Linked DNA regions of Candidatus Palibaumannia cicadellinicola. The protein of the gene in region 3 interacts with the protein of the main gene of each other region in a pairwise test. Links are inferred from orthologs where the notes say so. Each region holds a gene or a part of one and is shown on either strand. Other genes may lie near its edges. The genes, in order: ftsL, IM45_RS02860 and ftsB.

Region 1 (7,455 bases), 340 kb from region 3 along the record:
GGTAATTCTCATGCCCTTTGCCAGCTACTAGCACTAAATCGTTTAAATGAGCATGCATTATCGCGCTAGTTATAGCATCAAAGCGACATGGTATTGCTTGAGCATAGTTCACATTAAGCAATCCCCCCTGAATTGCTGCTATAATATCCTGTGAATCTTCATTACGAGGATTATCATTAGTGATAATAACGTAATCAGCGTATTGTTCAGCAATAGCGCCCATAAGTGGTCGCTTATCTTTATCACGATTACCACCGCAGCCAAAAACACACCATAGTTTCCCGTTGCAATGTAGCTTAGCTGCTAGTAGTGCTTTTTTGAGTGCCTCTGGAGTATGTGCATAATCAACTACTACTATCGGCCATTGATCTGATGAAAAGACTTCCATACGGCCGCATACAGACTGTAGTCTCCCTGCTGTTTCTAATAGAGATGGTAGGGAATACCCCAACGTAAGTAATGTAGCAAACGAAAGTAGTATATTACTCACATTAAATTCGCCTACTAGCTTACTGTGAATCATCCCATTGCCCCAGCAAGAATCGAACCCAATATCCACACCTAAATCATGATAACGCACAGTATGAGCACACAACCAATCACCTTTCCAGTTATGCGGAAGTGAACTAGTTATAGTAACTGCCACGGCTTGTGGTAATTGCGCTAACCAACGCTGACCTACACTATCATCAGCATTAATAATTTTATGACATACTTTTAACTCGCTAAATAATTGCCATTTAGCTCTTTCGTACTGCGTCATATGTTTGTGATAATCTAGGTGATCATGACTCAAGTTCGAAAAAACCGCTGCAGCGAAGTATAGATCTCGAACTCGGTATTGCACTAAACCATGGGAAGAGACTTCTATTGCGCTAAAAGTTGCTCCCTGTTCATAAAAAAGTCTTAATAAACGCTGAATCTCAACAGCTGAATCGGTAGTATTATTACTCAAACTAATTTTTTTAAATAAACCATTACCTATGGTACCTATAACCGCACTTGTCTCACCTAGCAGGTATACCCAATTTGCTAGGAGATGGCTAATAGTTGTTTTACCATTAGTACCTGTGATACCAACTAAACATAGAGCACGCGATGGTTGCTGATAAAAACGTCCTGCTAGTGCAGATAAAATTTGCTTGAGTTGGTATAAATAAACAATGGGTACACCATGTAGTTTATGTATATTACCATGCTTAGATTTCTCTTCTGCTTCCGCTACTACTGCAGCTACCCCTTGTGCAATAGCTAGAGGAATATAGCAACGTCCATCAGTTTGGTGTCCTTTAACAGCAATAAATAAATCACCAGCTTTCGCGGTAATGCTATGCATACTAATTCCACTCAATCGACGTTCAAATGGAAATGGAATAGTATGAACCCATGGCATAAGTAGCTCACGTAAATTCATGTTAACCACATGATGTATCTTTACAATTATTGAATTGATATATTTTATTATCGATAGGCTGCAAAGCATCTGGTTCGATATTCATCGTACGTAAAACTCCACCCATAATTGAACCAAAAACTGGTGCAGAAACTGCGCCGCCATAGTATTGACCACCTTGTGGATCGTTAACAACGACAACTAGTGCAAAACGAGGATTACTTGCAGGTGCAACTCCTGCAGTATAAGCTATATATTTATTAATATATTTTCTATCTGGTCCAACTTTTTTGGCAGTTCCAGTCTTAATAGCAATACGATAGCCTTTGATAGCTGCTTTGAAACCTCCACCACCAGGTAGTGCAACACTTTCCATCATATGTACCACTGTACGTACTAGCGATTCTGGAAATATTCTTTCGCCTATAACTGGCATATCGACCCTTATGATAGATAGTGGACGTAAGATTCCCATACTACCGATAGTAGCGTAAACCCTTGCTAATTGTAGTGGCGTAACCATCAATCCATAACCATAAGAAAATGCAGCTTTTTCAATTTCAGATAAAATTTTTTTATTAGGATATAAACCACTACTTTCTCCTACGAGTCCCACATGAGTTGCTTTACCTAAACCAAAAAGAGAATAAGTATCCACAATGGCGGCAGATGGCATAGCTAACGCGAGTTTAGAAATACCAATATTACTAGATTTCTGTAAGATTTCTGTAATGCTTAATTCATTGTAGTGGACTACGTCTTTGATTTGATGACCATGTATCATATAGGGTAGAGTTTTGAGCACACTATTTTCGGTTACTATTCCACGCTGTAGTGCTGTCATAACAACCATTGGTTTTACCGTTGAACCAGGTTCGAACAGATCAGTAATAGCACGATTACGCATTAGGTCCATTGTGGTAGTTGTCAGGTTATTTGGGTTATAAGATGGACTATTAGCAATCGCAAGAACTTCACCAGTATGAATATCTACTAATACTGCAGTGCCTGATATAGCTTTATTACAAATAACAGCACTGTTTAGTTCACGATATACCAATGCTTGTAATTTTTCGTCGATACTAAGTGCAAGGTTATGTGCAGCTTGGCTATCAATTGATGATATATCTTCTATGACCCTACCAAATCTATCTTGACGTACTATACGTTCTCCTGGTTGACCAGTAAGCCATCGGTCAAAGCTTTTCTCGATACCTTCTATCCCTTGGCTATCGATATTAGTAATACCAATTAAATGCGCAGTTACTTGTCCAGAAGGATAATAACGACGTGACTCTTGGCTGAGATAAATACCAGGTAGTTTTAACTGATTGATATAGTTACTAATAGTAGGATTAACTTGACGTGCTAAATAGACAAAACGAATTTTAGAATCAACATTTATACGTGAATTTAGCTGATTTAGTGGTATAGATAACACATCAGAAAGTGCCTTCCAACGGATTTCAGTAGTTATACCACCATGATTTTTAATTTCTTTTGGATCTGCCCAAATAGCGTTTACTGGTACACTGACTGCAAGAGGACGCCCGAGTCGATCACTTATCATCCCACGGACCGTAGGTACTTGTTGAATACGCAGTGATCGCATATCTCCTTCATGCACTAATTGTTCTTTATTAATAATTTGTAAAAAAATTAATCGTAATAGCACCCCTAGTATAGCTACTACCATCCCACTACACAGTAAGGTAAAACGCCAGCTTACAAAGCTAGTTTTTATCTCTTGACGATTTCGTATCATAATATATGTACTTAATTTATTAATTAAGATTTGACAACAATATTTTCGTGTAAAAAATCTACATGCTGCATATGTAATATTTCTCTAGCAATAGACTCTACACGACTATGGTCTCCTAATACGTTTTCCTCAAGAATTAAATTACGCCATTCGATATCTAGAGCATTTTTTTCTAATACTAGTTTTTCACGCTCAGCAGTTAATCTACGAGTATGATGTGTAATGGTAACTACCATAATCGCTGATACTAGCACTGCTATTAGCAAAATTACTGATAACTTTTCATTACGTAACAAATCACTACCAATAATGTGAATCAAATGGTATCGTTCATTACTAATCATGTCTATAACTTCTCGGCAAAGCGAAGTACAGCACTACGTGCGCGTGGATTTGCTCTGATTTCGAGCACCGATGGCTGTATTTTACCTAATGATTTTAACTTTAACTGGCAATAATTTTGATGCTGCTCTGCGATTTGTTTTTCCGTTAGTGAGATACCTGCTGGTATCTGTGGCGCTTGGCTATATTGGCGAATAAAATTTTTTACCAATCTATCCTCAAGAGAATGAAAGCTTATCACGACTAACTTTCCTCCTATTGCTAGTACGCAAAGCGCACCGTTTAATGCTAATTTAATCTCATTAAGTTCGTTATTAATATATATCCTAATCGCCTGGAAGCTACGAGTAGCTGGATGTTTATGCTTATGACCAAATGGATGAATTTTAGCTATTAGCTTCGCAAGTTCAATAGTACTAGTTATCTGTCGCTTATGATTTTGTTTGAATATAGCCTGAGCAATACGGTTTGCGAACCGTTCTTCACCAAATGTTGCCAACACCCAAGCAATATCTTGTACCGAGGCTTGGGCTAACCACTCGGTCGCAGATTGCCCGCAGGTAGTATCCATACGCATATCTAATGGTCCATCGCGCATAAATGAAAAACCGCGTTCTGGATCTTCTAATTGAGGTGAAGAAACACCAAGATCTAGCAATATTCCGTCTACACGCCCTAACAAACCTAGTTCTATCATATATTCGGTAATTGTAGAAAAATTTCTGTGTACAATCGTAAAACGTGAATCCTCAAGAGCTAAACCCGTAGCTATAGCTACGGGATCACGATCGAGAGCTAGCAGTCGTCCTTGTTTACCTAACTGAGATAAAATTAGATGTGAATGACCTCCTAGGCCGAAAGTACCGTCTATATATACTCCGTCCGCTTTAATGTTAAGAACGTTTACTACTTCGTTTAGTAATACAGGAATATGCTTATATTTCATACTAGATAACGCGTTGTACAATAATTATTGTCGTGCAAGGCGTCCATTTATTGGTAAAAAATGTGTATTACTACGCCAGGGATTTATATCTAATCCTCCCCTACGAGTATATCGTGCATATACTGATAATGTATCAGGTTGGCAAAATTGCATTATATCGGAGAATATTTGCTCTACACACTGTTCATGAAACATATTATGCTGACGAAAAGATATTAAGTATCGTATCAATGCTTCACGATTAATGCGTGTTCCATAATAGCTAATTTGCACTGAACCCCAATCAGGCTGATTGGTAATCAAACAATTTGATTTCAATAGATTACTAACAAGAGTTTCATTTACTTTTTGTCCTACTGCAGCATTAGTAAGCCAGTTATTATTAAAAGTACCGTGGTATTCAATATGTATCTGCTGATTATCGATACACTCACCCTCGAAGTTTAACACTGGCACCTGAGTCCATTCTCTAAGTGAGCATATTTTTACCAGAACATGACTATTTACGCATTTACTTAAATCGATCACTAACGTTTTTTGCAACTCATAGTGAGATAGAAAGCACGTTTGATTAAGGCTATTCAAATAAAGCTTAAGACTTTTAGATTCAATTAAATTATCGCTAGTTGCATCAAAAGCTATTTGACCAATGGCTACCTGTGGCAAACCATGGTTATTCAGCCATGAAAGTTCGTATAATGTCCAGAGATCTGCTCCATGAAACGGCAATGATACAGCAGCTGATAAACCTAGTAATTTACGATGAAGAGTACGCGGTATTACCTGAAGTAATGTGGGATCATAGTAGATACTATACGACGTTGGTTTTCCCAGTGTCAACGCTTGTAGTGATTTATATTGTTGATTATTAAGTATATCTTTACTCATATAAATTTTGTAATAGATTTTCAATAGACAAATAATATATCACTGTGGGTGATGAATTACCCGAGGTAATGAGTCGTCAGCACGTAACGTCATAATTTCACAACCATCTTTTATTACTACCACAGTATGCTCATATTGAGCAGAAAGACTATTATCTTGAGTTTTCACTGTCCAACCATCTTTCATGGTGCGGATACGGTAATTACCAGCATTAACCATTGGTTCTATCGTAAACGCCATACCTGACTGTAGTATGACTCCACAATCATCAGCGTCATAATGTAATACCTGTGGTTCTTCATGAAAGCCTTTGCCAATACCATGCCCGCAATACTCACGCACAACCGAGAAATGTTCAGCCTCTACGAACTGTTGAATAGCTTTGCCAATATTTCGTAAACGAATGCCAGGACGTACCATACGAATAGCTAAGTATAAGCTTTCTTTGGTAACTCTACATAAACGTTCACCAAGAATAGTAGGCTGACCTACAATAAACATTGCTGATGTGTCTCCATGAAAACCATCTTTAATGACTGTCACATCAATATTGATAATATCTCCATTTTTTAGTATTGTCTCATAGCTCGGAATACCATGGCAAACAACTTCATTAACGGAAATACATACTGATTTAGGAAAACCATGATAGCCAAGAGAGGCGGAAATAGCTTGTTGTTTCTCCGTAATGTACTTATAACATAAGATATCAAGTTCTCCGGTACTAATACCAGGTTTGATATATGGTTTGATTACTTCTAACACTTCAGCAGCTAGCTGACCTGCGATACGCATTTTGGTAATATCGTTAAATGTTTTAATAAAAATAGACATGAATAGATCAGTAGTTAGCGCAAAAAAAATTTCTAAGTATAATATACGTGATAGTACCAGCTAAACTTGGTACTGCCAAATCATCATTTACTTTCTCAGAGTCCAAACATTTAGTGGAGTCCGCACTTTATTTATGGTATAAAGCGCGCTTATTGAAGCAATAGGAGCAAAAAAATTTTTAACGGCTAGTTTACTGCTAACTTTGAAGTTAATTATCTTATTTTGAATAAGATAGTATCTTATTACAACAATAGGGTATTTTTATCCTAAAAGCTAGAGTTAGTCGTATGGGATACGTCAGAAGAAAGTATAGTATACCCAAAAACTAAATATATAGAGGTTTTATATGGCAACTGTTTTCATGCATGACATGTTCCAAGCCGGTGTCCACTTTGGTCATCAAACTCGCTACTGGAACCCGAAAATGAAACCGTTTATCTTCGGTGCTCGTAATAAGATTCACATCATAAACTTAGAACAAACTGTACCAATGTTTAATTCAGCTCTAGCTGAACTTAATAAAATTGCCTCACGTAAAGGTAAAATATTATTTGTCGGAACTAAGCGTGCCGCAAGCGAAGCAGTAAAAGAGTCAGCTAATAGCTGCGATCAGTTTTTTGTCAACCATCGTTGGTTAGGTGGCATGTTAACTAACTGGAAAACTGTTCGTCAGTCTATTAAGCGCTTAAAAGAACTAGAAACTCAGTCTGAAGACGGAACTTTAGAGAAGCTCACTAAGAAAGAAGCAATGATGCGTACTCGTAAATTAGAAAAGCTAGAAAAAAGCCTAGGTGGAATTAAGGATATGGGTGGTTTACCAGATGCATTGTTTGTTATTGATGCTCAACATGAACATATTGCTATCAAAGAAGCTAATAATCTAGGTATTCCAGTTTTCGCTGTAGTTGATACGAACGCAGATCCTAATGGTATAGACTTTCTTATTCCGGGTAATGACGACGCTATCCGTGCTATCAATCTATATTTAACTGCTGTAGCAACCTCTATACGCGAAGGTCGTTATCGAGATCCAATGTCAGGAGAAAGTGATCAAGCTTTTCTGCAGTAAGATTCTTTATTTCTCTTCCTAAACCCAAAAACAAAGAGATTAACATCATGGCTGATGTAACCACTGCTTTGGTAAAAGAACTACGTTATCGTACTCATGCTGGACTAATGAAGTGTAAAAAAGCTTTAGTTGAAGCTCATGGAGATATTGAGCTTGCGATCGATAACCTACGTAAATCAGGGCAGGCTACAGCCGCAAAAAAATCAGGTAGCGTAGCT
Region 2 (7,639 bases), 330 kb from region 3 along the record:
AGTTTTAATTTCTTCTATAATTGCATTAATTTTTTCTGTTTCTGTCATATAAACAAGATCAGGAAAATCTTGACGAATCATTGGTTGGTTAGTTGGTACGACAATAGTATCTAGTTGATAAATAGAACGAAACTCAAATGCTTCAGTATCTGCAGTACCAGTCATTCCTGATAATTTCTCGTATAAACGAAAATAATTCTGAAAAGTTATTGATGCTAATGTTTGATTTTCATTTTGGATGACGACATGTTCTTTTGCTTCTATTGCTTGATGTAAACCATCTGACCATCGTCGACCAGGCATAGTACGACCTGTATGTTCGTCTACAATGATTACTTCATTATCTTTCACAATATAATCAACATTACGCGAAAAGAGTACATAGGCACGTAAGGCTGCAGTTACGTGATGCATTAGAATAATATTAGTTGGAGAATAAAGGGATTCTCCTTTTTCTAAAAGACCAGCATGAACCATCAGCTCTTCAATTAATACAAGACCTCGTTCAGTTAAGTTTACTTGACGATATTGTTCGTCTACTGAAAAATGACCTTCACCTTGAAAACTATCAGAATCTTCTTTTTCCTGGCGAATAAAATATGGCATAAGTTTATCAACTTTACGATATATTTCAGAGCTATCTTCTGCAGGACCAGAGATAATCAGTGGTGTTCGCGCTTCATCAATAAGAATCGAATCCACCTCATCTATTAACGCGTAATATAGTTTTCGTTGTACGCGTTCTGTTGTGCTAAATGCCATATTATCACGTAAATAATCAAAACCATATTCATTATTAGTACCATAAGTAATATCAGCAGCATAAGCGGTACGTTTAGCTGCAGCAGATAATCCATGTAAGTTCATTCCAACGCTCAGACCAAGAAACTCAAATAATGCACGATTATTTTCAGCATCGCGCTGTGCTAAATAATCATTGACTGTAACAACATGTACTCCCTTACCACTCAGAGCATTTAAATAAGCAGGTAAAGTTGCAGTTAAGGTTTTACCTTCACCAGTACGCATCTCAGCTATGCAACGATTATTTAGCACAATACCACCCAATAGCTGGACATCAAAGTGACGCATACCAAATACACGCTTACTAGCTTCCCGCACTACGGCAAAAGCTTCTGGTAAAATATTATTTACAAGTTCCTTTTGATTAATACGCGAGCGAAATTCTAAAGTTTTCGCAGCTAGCTGTTTATCACTAAGGGTTGCCATCTCCTGTTCAAGATTGTTGATAATATCCACAATTTTATTCATACGACGTAGTGTACGGTCATTGCGGCTACCTAAAATTTTAGTCAGAAGTCGTGCTAGCATAATAAGTTAAATCTCGTTACAACGGTGGCAAAATCATGTGATATAACATATATTTAATATTTATACATATCATGCTTACTAAGCGTATAATGTACTATTCTACTAGATAAATATTACCAAATATGTCAAGAAAAATAATAAATTTTGACTAATTTGTGATCTCACTATTTGAGTATTAGGTAATGATGTATTTCCCTAGGAAAATATTAATGAATGATAGATAATAGATAATGGTACGAATAGCATTCTGTAGCCATAAAGAGATGTAGATCATTTACATAAGACAGTACAATATTTATTGTAAGCGCGCTAGTTTAGTCTGAATATTTAGACTAAAAACTTAAAATATTTTTTTATATCGGTAGTCTAAGAATAAAAAAATCATTAATCTAAAAAACATAACATTAATTAAAAAAATTTAGCATATAAATACTGAATTATTTAGATAATATCTTATATAGAAATTTTATGAGGAATTTTATTAATTATGCGTAATAGCTATCCAATATCTATAGATGTACTATTTAATAATATTAATAATTCTAATCCTACTTCTTTAGAGAAACTCCAGCTACGTGCAGTTGAGTTATTAATTCTTAACCGTAAGGTTATTGAACTACTACCAGTAACATTACGTCCATGGTGTCGTGTTGCTAATTTACGTAATAATATCATAGTATTAGAAACTGCTAATGCTAGTTGGATGATGCGATTACGATATGAACAAACTCAATTAGTATATACTATACGAGCAAAAATTTTACCTTCATTATCTTCGATAGATATCAAAATTAAACCATCACTAGCTATAATAGGAAAACTTCCTATAAAACATAACAATAGTAGTTTGCTACCTAGTAACAAAATACTAAAACAAAAACCACGTATTTTAAGTTTACAAAGCGCTAAATTGATTCGCCATGTTGCAGCACATAGCGAAGGTAAATTACAGTCTCTACTAGAGCGATTAGCAAAACTTGCTAGAGATAGTACTGACTTAACATATCATAGTAGTAACAATTGTTTTTAACTAATTATTGGAACTAACCAGAATCTAATTTATTTTATTCTAAAAGATGGTGCTTTAAATGACGGTGGTAGTTCCTCTTCATCTTTAAAAGTCACGAGTTCCCAAGTTTCTTGACCTGCTAATACTGTTTGTAACAATTGATGATTCATCGTATGGCCAGATTTAAAAGCTGTGAATGCACCAATAATATTATATCCACACATAAATAAATCACCTATAACATCTAATGTGTTATGGCGAACGAATTCATCTGCAAAAGGTAAACCATTCTCATTTAGTACTCGATTATCATCCACTACAATTGCGCAATCTAAACTCCCACCAAGAGCTAGTCTATGACAGGACTGTAGATATTCAATATCACGCATAAAACCAAAAGTACGCGCACGACTTATTTTACCTATAAAAGATTCAGAGGAAAAATCAAGAAAATAACTTTGATAGTTCATATCAAATGCTGGATGCTTAAAGTCTATAGTTAAATCAAGGGTAAAACCATTAAATGGTGTGATAACAGCCCATTTTTCGCCTTTTTCAATACGTACAGTTTTTTTTAGCCGTAACAATTTCTTAGCACTATTTAACTCTTTAATACCAGCGTTCATTAAAAGATAGATAAATGGGCTAGCACTACCATCCATAATAAAAATTTCAGGTGCATTCACTTCAATGATAATATTATCTATGCCTAAACCAGCTAATGCTGCATTTAAGTGCTCTACTGTATAAATACGTACATTATCTTTATTTGCTACACAAGTACAGAGCATAGTATCACGTACTGAATGAGCATTTACGGTAAAATCTACAGGAGGGTTTAAATCAGTACGACGATAGATGATTCCAGCATTTACTGGAGCAGTATATAATGTTAATGTGACTTTTTTACCCGTATGTAATCCTATACCAGTAGCTTGTACAATACATTTTAATGTCCGCTGTTTGATCATCTAGTTATCTCGTGATGTTTTCTTATATAGCTAACCTGATTGATCCATTCAGTAAATTTAATCCGCTTGTTTACGCAAAAAAGCTGGAATATCTAGGTAATCTGGTTCTTTATTATTCTGTAAGTTTTGTTCATTGACGACTTTGGCTGTAATTTTCTGTTCTTGATACATTGGAGATATGCTATGTGAATTATTACAATAACGATGATCAATCAATGTTTGGTTATTTTGTTTATTAGTCACTAAGGTTATTTCTTGACGCGTATCGATACCGATACCAGTTGCTACAACAGTAACACGTAATTCATCATTCATATTTGGATCTAGTGAAGTACCAATTACTACAGTAGCATTATCAGAAGAGAAGGCACGAATAGTATTACCAACTGTTTCAAATTCATCTAGACGTAAATCAAAACCTGCAGTTATATTTACTAGTACACCACGAGCACCAGATAAATCAATATCTTCTAATAGGGGACTTGAAATAGCTATTTCCGCTGCTTCTTCCGCACGAGCTTCTCCAGAAGCAACGCCAGATCCCATCATAGCATAGCCCATTTCTGACATAACGGTACGGACGTCAGCGAAATCTACATTCATTAATCCTGGGCGAGTAATGAGCTCCGCAATACCCTGTACTGCACCTTTAAGTACGCTATTAGCAGCACTAAAAGCATCTAATAATGAAATTCCACGTCCCAATACTTTCAGCAACTTGTCGTTAGGAATAGTGATAAGAGAATCTACATGCTTGGATAGTTCAGCGATACCTTGTTCAGCGAATGCCATACGTTTCTTACCTTCAAAATTAAAAGGTTTTGTTACGACAGCTACAGTAAGAATACCTATTTCTTTAGCTATTTCTGCGACAACAGGTGCTGCTCCAGTGCCAGTACCACCACCCATACCAGCAGCAAGAAATACCATATCTGCGCCTTCTAAAACATCACGCAATACTTCTCTATCTTCCTCCGCAGAGTTTCGGCCAACTTCAGGATTAGCACCAGCACCTAAACCCTTAGTAATACTACTACCGATTTGTATCGTCTGGCCGACAGCTGTTTTACGTAATGCTTGGGCATCAGTATTAACGGCAAAAAATTCTACACCTTCGATACGTTCACGCACCATATGCTCAACAGCATTACCACCACCACCACCAACGCCGATAACTTTTATCACCGCATCATTGGTTAATTCCATTGGTTCAAACATCATTTTTCTCCATTAGTCTAGTTTAGTCTGGTAAACAACTAAAATTCTTTCCTTAGCCAGCAGCTAAGACGCTTAAGCCAGGTACTAACTAAAGTTTGTTTTGTGGTTTCAAGCTCACTAGTCAGATGATACTCTTTACCATAATGTAGTAACCCAACAGCTGTCGCATAGTCAGGTTCCTGAGAATAGTCTATTAGGCCCGTGATATTCAGTGGCTGTCCGATACGTACCTGGGTGTGGAAAACTTGTTGTGCACAGGCGGCTAAACCATCAATTTTAGCGGCGCCACCAGTTAACACAATACCAGCTGCTAGATGGTACTTCACTCCTTGCTGGCTAAGTTGTTCTTGTAATTGTAAAATGTCGTCTTTAACTAAATTTAATAATTCAGTATAACGCGGTTCAATAACCTCAGCTAATGTCTGGCGCTGTAGGTTACATGGCGAACGTCCTCCAACGCTTGGTACTTCCAAGTTTTCATCTTTACTTACAACTGTACCTAACGCGCAACCGTAACGAATTTTAATATTTTCTGCGTCTATGGGAGGTGTACCTAAAGCGTAAGCAATATCACTTGTTACTACATTACCAGCATATGGAATAACTTTCGTATGACGTAAAGATCCAGCAGTATAAACGGCTATATCCATAGTTCCACCACCAATATCTACCATACAAACACCTAACTCACGTTCATCATCGGTTAGAACCGCATAACTGGATGCTAGTCCTGCAAAAATTAGTCGGTCTACTCTTAATCGACAGCGTTCAACAACTTTAATAATATTTTTAGCCATATCATTATGACACGTAATAAGATGAACCTTAGCTTGCATTCGTACTCCGGATAATCCTACTGGATTTTTGATTCCTTCTTGGTAATCAATATCATAGTCCTGTGGTATGACATGTAAAATTCTATGTTCATCACGTACCCGTACTGATTTAGCAGTATGTACTACATTTTCGACATCTTCTTGAGTTACTTCTTCCTCAGAAATAGGAACTATGCCTATTTCATTTTGGCAGCTAATATGTTTACCAGATAATGCCAGATAGACAGAAGAAATTTCGCAATCAGCCATTAGCTCAGCTTGATCAATAGCTCGTTGTACGCACTTGACTACTGATTCCAAATCATTAACACCACCTTTGTCCATCCCACGAGAGGGACAACTACCTACACCGATGATGTTGATAATACCATCAGGTAAAATATCCCCGATTAGTGCAGCTACTTTAGCAGTGCCGATATCTAATCCAACTACTAGTTTCCTGTCTATAGCCTTAATCATATTTATTTTGCCTATGCCTGATTCTGTTACTAATTCCTTGGTTTCGAATCTATAAAGATAGGTGCCCAGCCTACAGCAAAGCCTGATTGATATCGTAAATCAACATAGCTAATACGTTTATGATTTTTCCAAGCCTGTTGAAGTAGAATTGGATACATATCAATAAAGCGCTGTAAGCGCTGAATTCTATCCTTCCGGCCTAATGTTAGTTTGATATCGTCCTGTAAAATCAGTTGCCAAGAATAGCGTGCGCTCATACTTACTATTTTTATCTGACAATTAACTAATTTGAGTAATTGATTCATGTTGGTATAGCCCATTAGCACATCTATTTCACTCCCTTGTGGGCCGTAAAGCATAGGTATTGATCCAAGAGTTCTTTGGTCTGTAAGACAGCTAAATTTTTGTCCACTGTTATCTAACATATATAAATCATTCCAGCGTGCTACTGGAACATATTCCACTAAAGATATTTTTAGCTTATCTGGCCACTGTTTTCGTACACTAACTTGCTTAATCCATGGTAGCTTCTGGATCTGTTGGTGAATGACATTCACATTCTGTGTTACAATGGTACCAGGTACTCCTAGCGCCATAATCGACTGACATATATCATTATGAGTTGTATAACAAAGTTTACCTACAATTACTAACTTAGATAAAGGTAAACAATGATTTTTCATCCAAGCTACGAAGATCCAACAGCTCCATAATATGGTACTCAGTACCAAAATTAGGAACATTAAACTCATAAACTTGTGGTACTTTATATTACGCACAAAGGTATACTTACATTAATAGTACAGTTGTTAACTTCCACCTGACACATATGATTATCTTAATTTTAGTCATAAAGTTGATGAGAATTGTTAGGTTGCATTTGACTATCAGCTAGTTTGTCTGCTATTTGTCCTACTGTACCTGCTCCTTGCATTAACACTAAGTCATTATTTTGTAAACATTGTGCTAGAATTATAGGTAATTCATCTATATTATCGATCAAAATTGGGTTAATTTTGCCACAGGAGCGGATAGTAGAACAGAGTGATCTACTATCCGCTCCAACGATTGGATCTTCACCAGCTGGATAAACATCTAGCATTAGTAGAACATCTACGCTCGAGAGTACATGTGCAAAAGATTCATATAAATCCCTCGTACGAGTATAACGATGTGGTTGGAAAACCATTACTAGACGTTTATCAGGCCATCCTACCCGCGCAGCTTTGATAGTTGCGTCAACTTCCGTAGGGTGGTGGCCATAGTCTTCGACTAACATTACTGTTCCATATTTCCCGTTAATATTTTTTAACGCATAACAACCAAGTTCATCGAAGCGACGTTTGATTCCTTGGAATTGAAATAGTGCTTGTAAAATACAATGGTCTTCTATACCTTCTTCGATTGCAACCGCAATCGCAGCTACTGCATTCAAGGCATTATGCCGCCCCGGAGCATTTAGTTCTATCTGAATTGCCGGACTATCGTGCCGATAAAGTGTAAAGCTACTACGAGCACCTTTTTGACAGTAGTTAGTCATATGTAGGTCTGCATGATTGTTAAAACCATAAGTAATAATTTGCCTACTAAGACGTGGTAATAGCTCACGGATAACAGGATCATCTAGACACATGATAGCCCGGCCATAAAATGGTACATTTTGTACAAAATTAATAAATGTTTGCTTTAATTTATCAAAATTTCCCTCATAATTATCCATATGATCAGCTTCAATGTTAGTAACTATACTCATTATAGGATGTAAACATAATAAAGATGAGTCACTTTCATCGGCTTCAGTAATTAAATAACGT
Region 3 (4,395 bases):
ATATCTACGCCTTTATTTCCACCTTCAGTAGCGGAGAAATATTCAATAATTTTACCAGTAGTAGGCCAGGACCAGCTGGCTGTTAAGTGATTGCTAGTTAAGACTGTAGTCGATGATGATAATGCAACTACATTACGTAACTTTTCAGAAGAACTATTTCCGTTACCTATACCTATCTGTAATATTGTCCCCACTTTTAAACGGTAAGGTTCCGGAATATGATTGATTTTAGCCAAATATTGAACGTCTTTACCAGTAATCCAGGCAATATAAAACAAAGTATCTCCGTTTTTAATCTGATAAGTTGAGTCAGAATAAGAACCTTTTTGAAGACGATTATAGCGACGATTAGATGTCTTATTAGTTCGTGGAGTACTAATACACATATTGAGATTACCGTAACTGCTAGATATTTTATTGTTGCCGCCTATATGACTAATAGGTGCTTTGAATTCATCACTAGCACATCCTACTAGCCATAAACTAGTCGTCATACTAGTAGAAACAATTATACGGCGCCAAGAGCATTTTTTACTTATCATGCTTACTTTTACTTATCTCTCCGCTATGGTACCTATGCGATCATAGCCTGGTCAGGCGCCTGTTAGTTATAGGAATGTTTGATGGTGAAAACAAAATCAACATGACATGAAATATAACGTAATAGGAACCGATATCGTGTTTTTAGTGAGCGTAATAACTGTATCCGTCCGTTGAATCATGCAAGATGTATTAACATAACAATGCCACTGCGAAGCAGGCTACACCCTCACCACGCCCCGTGAATCCCAACTGTTCGGTCGTGGTAGCTTTCACATTGATATCATCTATGTGACAATAGAGATCTGCTGCAAGATAGATACGCATCTGCTGAATATACGGAGAAAGTTTTGGCGCCTGGGCAATTATGGTGATATCTAGATTACCCAAACGATAGCTTTTTGCTACAATACATTGCCAGACTTCGCGTAGTAGCTTACGGCTATCAGCACCCTTGAAGACTGGATCAGTATCTGGAAAGAGTTGACCAATATCACCTAATGCTGCAGCGCCAAGTAAAGCGTCAGTTGCTGCATGTAACGCAACGTCACCATCAGAATGAGATAGTAAACCTTGCTGATAGGGAATATGCACACCCCCGATAATAAGCTTGCCTTCTCCGCCAAATTGATGAACATCAAAACCATGACCGATACGCATTTATACTCTCTTGTTGTGAGACGATTGAGATAAATAAAAACTAGCCAGTAATAAATCTTCTGGCCAAGTAACTTTGATATTATCCGCTCTACCTGGCACTAATAAAGGTTGGTATCCGCAATACTCTAATGCCGAAGACTCATCAGTTAAGGTTGCTCCTTCTTTTAGCGCTCGACTCAGACAACTTTTAAGTAATTCAAGCATAAATAACTGTGGCGTCAGCGCATGCCATAAATCAGTGCGATCAACAGTATAATCGATCGTTTCCGTGCTGTTGCAGGCACGTTTCATAGTGTCGCGCACAGGGGTTGCCAAAATACCTCCCACTGTCGAACGGGCTGTAACAGTTAGCAGGCACAGTAGATCATCTTGATGTAAGCATGGACGTGCTGCATCGTGAACTAGTACCCAGGATGCACGTTTCACATGGTGCAAGGCTACCATCACAGAATCTGCCCGTTTGTTACCGCCAGTCACTACCATTACTCGCTCTTCTGATGCTACTGGTAACTGATAGAACCAATAGTCGTCGGGACTGATAGCAACAATAACTTGACGGATACAAGGCTGACGTAACAGTGCGTATATTGCAAGTTCTAGCATAGTTTTTTCGCCAATAGTGAGATACTGCTTTGGAAATGGTTTTTGCATACGGCGACCTATTCCAGCAGCAGGTAAAATTGCTACTACATCAGGAAATGTTACTGCTAATAAGGTCATTATTTGTTTTCTCTTTGTACCTGTGCCATTGGTTGTTGTTGTCTAGGCACTAAACGATAGAAGGTCTCACCAGGCTTAATCATGTCTAGCTCATGACGTGAACGTTCTTCTATAGCATCTTGGCCATCATTTAAATCGTCAACTTCAGCAAATAGCTGAGTGTTGCGCATCTTAAGTTTGGCGTTATTGTAGTTTTGCGTAACGATATTATTATCTATGCGAACTAGATCTATGATACCGTTCTTACCTAGCCAAAGAGAATATTGTAGCCAGAAAAAAAGCACTAATAGTAGTAGCGCTAATTTATTCATTTTCCTGCCTCCCATTTAACTTATGGAAACCAGTAAAATTGATCTTGTCATCATTTGCCGCTAGACAGACTACATACGTGCGAGAAATGACAAATAGCGGCATCAAAACAAGATTTTGCCATATACTTTATACTTTTAGTGAGAATCTTTATTATTAAAACAATGAAATAATAGGTCTCATACGGGATTTGAAAAGCTTATAATCACGCGTTCTTTGAGTACTTCTAATAATTGAGTTGTTAACTGTGTGATTAATTGTGTGCCATTGAGATGTATCTCTGGTTGCTGCGGTGGCTGATAAATAGAATCGATACCGGTGAAATTATGTAATTGACCACTACGGACTTTATGATATAACCCCTTAGGATCACGCGCTTGGCAAATAGCTAACGGTGTATCTACGAAAACTTCGATAAATCTGCCTACTGGTAGCATGTCACGGACCATCTGCCGTTCCGCGTAGTGAGGTGAAATTAGAGCACTTAGTACTATTAGCCCGGCATCTAGCATCAGTTTAGCTACCTCGCCAACCCGGCGGATATTCTCGCGCCGTTCGTCATCGCGGAAGCCTAGATCACGACAGAGACCATGACGTACATTATCACCATCAAGCAGGTAAGTACTAACACCCTTACTATACAGCGCCTGTTCTAGCGCACTTGCTAGCGTGGACTTGCCTGCGCCAGACAGACCAGTGAACCACAATACAGCACTACGGTGCTTATGTAATCGTTCTCGGTCCTCACGCTGTACAGGATGTATGTGCCAAACAATATTTTCATCATTTGATCGTTGGTAACGGCCTGTCATGATTTCCCTCCCAGTAGATCACGTGTGCCCCAGTGCGGAAAGTGACGGCGCAGCAGCGCATTAAATTCTAGTTCAAATTTACTGTAGGTATTTGATTGCCGGTAGACATCTTGTAGCGGTTGGTAAACCATACCAGCACCTACCGTTACGTTAGTAAGCCGATCAATAAATATCATACCACCTGTTACTGGGCTATTGATATATTTCTCAAGCATCATTGGCTCACAGAATTCTAATTCTACCATTCCAATGCTATTTAGGGGTAGGTTATCCGCCGCACGTGGTTTTAAGGTATTTATATCGACCTGATATTGGACATGATCTACCCGTGCGCTGGTTTTCTTACCTGCAATCTTGATATCGTAGCTCTGACCAGCTACCAGGGGCTTATCGGTCATCCATACGACATTAACCTGAGCGTATTGTACTGCAGGCAGTACTGTATCATAGTCCACTAAGAAATCTCCGCGGCTGATATCTACGGCGTCTGTTAATACTAGTGTCACTGCTTCTCCCGTCCTGGCTTCTGTTTTATCACCGTCAAAGGTGACGATACGGCTAATAGTGGAGGTAAAATTAGACGGCAGCACTTTTATTGGTTGCCCTACCCGCAGTACTCCCGAAGCAACTGTTCCACTATAACCACGGAAATCTAGATTAGGGCGGTTAACATACTGCACCGGAAAACGTACTGGCTGCTGTTGATGAATATTAATTACTTCCACAGTTTCTAGTATATCTAGCAATGTTGGGCCGCTATACCAAGACATAGAGACTGTCGGGTTAACAACATTATCACCTCCAAGCGCTGATAACGGGACGAACTTTATGTCTAAATTACCTGGTAATTCCCTAGATAATTTTAGGTAATCTTGCTCAATTTGAGAGAAGATAGCCTGATCGTAGTTTACTAAATCCATTTTGTTTACCGCTACTACCAGATGACAGATGCCTAGCAAGGTGCTGATAAAGCTATGGCGCCGTGTTTGATCTAACATGCCTTTGCGTGCATCGATCAGTAAGATTGCGAGATCAGAAGTTGAAGCACCAGTAGCCATGTTACGGGTATATTGCTCATGTCCAGGAGTGTCAGCAATAATAAATTTACGCTTATCCGTAGAAAAATAACGGTAGGCTACATCAATTGTAATCCCTTGTTCACGTTCAGCCTGCAGACCGTCCACCAGTAGCGCAAAATCTAATTCTTCGCCTTGGGTACCGATACGTTTACTGTCTGTGTATAGCGTGGATAGTTGATCTTCGTAAATCTGCTGGGTATCATGTAGCAGGCGACCAATTAAGGTACTTTTGCCGTCGTCTACGCTGCCACACGTGAGAAAACGCAGCAAACTTT

Evidence for each region.
Region 1: the proteins of ftsB (region 3) and ftsL interact in binary tests that used the Escherichia coli proteins (3 or more experiments, as listed by UniProt). The link is inferred for Candidatus Palibaumannia cicadellinicola from one-to-one orthologs.
Region 2: the proteins of ftsB (region 3) and IM45_RS02860 interact in binary tests that used the Escherichia coli proteins (3 or more experiments, as listed by UniProt). The link is inferred for Candidatus Palibaumannia cicadellinicola from one-to-one orthologs.

Annotation. Positions count from the first base shown.
Region 1 is NZ_CP008985.1:600,872-608,326, forward strand. The notes cover bases 1,843-4,553. They hold ftsL (cell division protein FtsL), read right to left. Parts: upstream 3,503-4,553; coding sequence 3,182-3,502; downstream 1,843-3,181. Other genes in these bases: ftsI (peptidoglycan glycosyltransferase FtsI), read right to left, coding at 1,843-3,158; rsmH (16S rRNA (cytosine(1402)-N(4))-methyltransferase RsmH), read right to left, coding at 3,505-4,446; queF (NADPH-dependent 7-cyano-7-deazaguanine reductase QueF), read right to left, coding at 4,471-4,553. In the rest of the region: murE (UDP-N-acetylmuramoyl-L-alanyl-D-glutamate--2,6-diaminopimelate ligase), read right to left, coding at 1-1,423; more of ftsI, read right to left, coding at 1,416-1,842; more of queF, read right to left, coding at 4,554-5,322; map (type I methionyl aminopeptidase), read right to left, coding at 5,374-6,168; rpsB (30S ribosomal protein S2), read left to right, coding at 6,515-7,237; tsf (translation elongation factor Ts), read left to right, coding at 7,285-7,455. UniProt on the Escherichia coli protein: Essential cell division protein. May link together the upstream cell division proteins, which are predominantly cytoplasmic, with the downstream cell division proteins, which are predominantly periplasmic.
Region 2 is NZ_CP008985.1:586,526-594,164, forward strand. Bases 4,717-7,639 are described here. They hold IM45_RS02860 (cell division protein FtsQ/DivIB), read right to left. Parts: upstream 6,578-7,639; coding sequence 5,855-6,577; downstream 4,717-5,854. Other genes in these bases: ftsA (cell division protein FtsA), read right to left, coding at 4,717-5,825; murC (UDP-N-acetylmuramate--L-alanine ligase), read right to left, coding at 6,670-7,639. In the rest of the region: IM45_RS02840 (DUF721 domain-containing protein), read left to right, coding at 1,820-2,362; lpxC (UDP-3-O-acyl-N-acetylglucosamine deacetylase), read right to left, coding at 2,392-3,312; cell division protein FtsZ, read right to left, coding at 3,370-4,530; more of ftsA, read right to left, coding at 4,569-4,716. UniProt on the Escherichia coli protein: Essential cell division protein. May link together the upstream cell division proteins, which are predominantly cytoplasmic, with the downstream cell division proteins, which are predominantly periplasmic. May control correct divisome assembly.
Region 3 is NZ_CP008985.1:259,859-264,253, forward strand. What follows is about bases 576-3,453. They hold ftsB (cell division protein FtsB), read right to left. Parts: upstream 2,232-3,453; coding sequence 1,920-2,231; downstream 576-1,919. Other genes in these bases: ispF (2-C-methyl-D-erythritol 2,4-cyclodiphosphate synthase), read right to left, coding at 733-1,200; ispD (2-C-methyl-D-erythritol 4-phosphate cytidylyltransferase), read right to left, coding at 1,201-1,920; cysC (adenylyl-sulfate kinase), read right to left, coding at 2,409-3,041; cysN (sulfate adenylyltransferase subunit CysN), read right to left, coding at 3,038-3,453. In the rest of the region: IM45_RS01205 (peptidoglycan DD-metalloendopeptidase family protein), read right to left, coding at 1-542; more of cysN, read right to left, coding at 3,454-4,395. UniProt on the Escherichia coli protein: Essential cell division protein. May link together the upstream cell division proteins, which are predominantly cytoplasmic, with the downstream cell division proteins, which are predominantly periplasmic.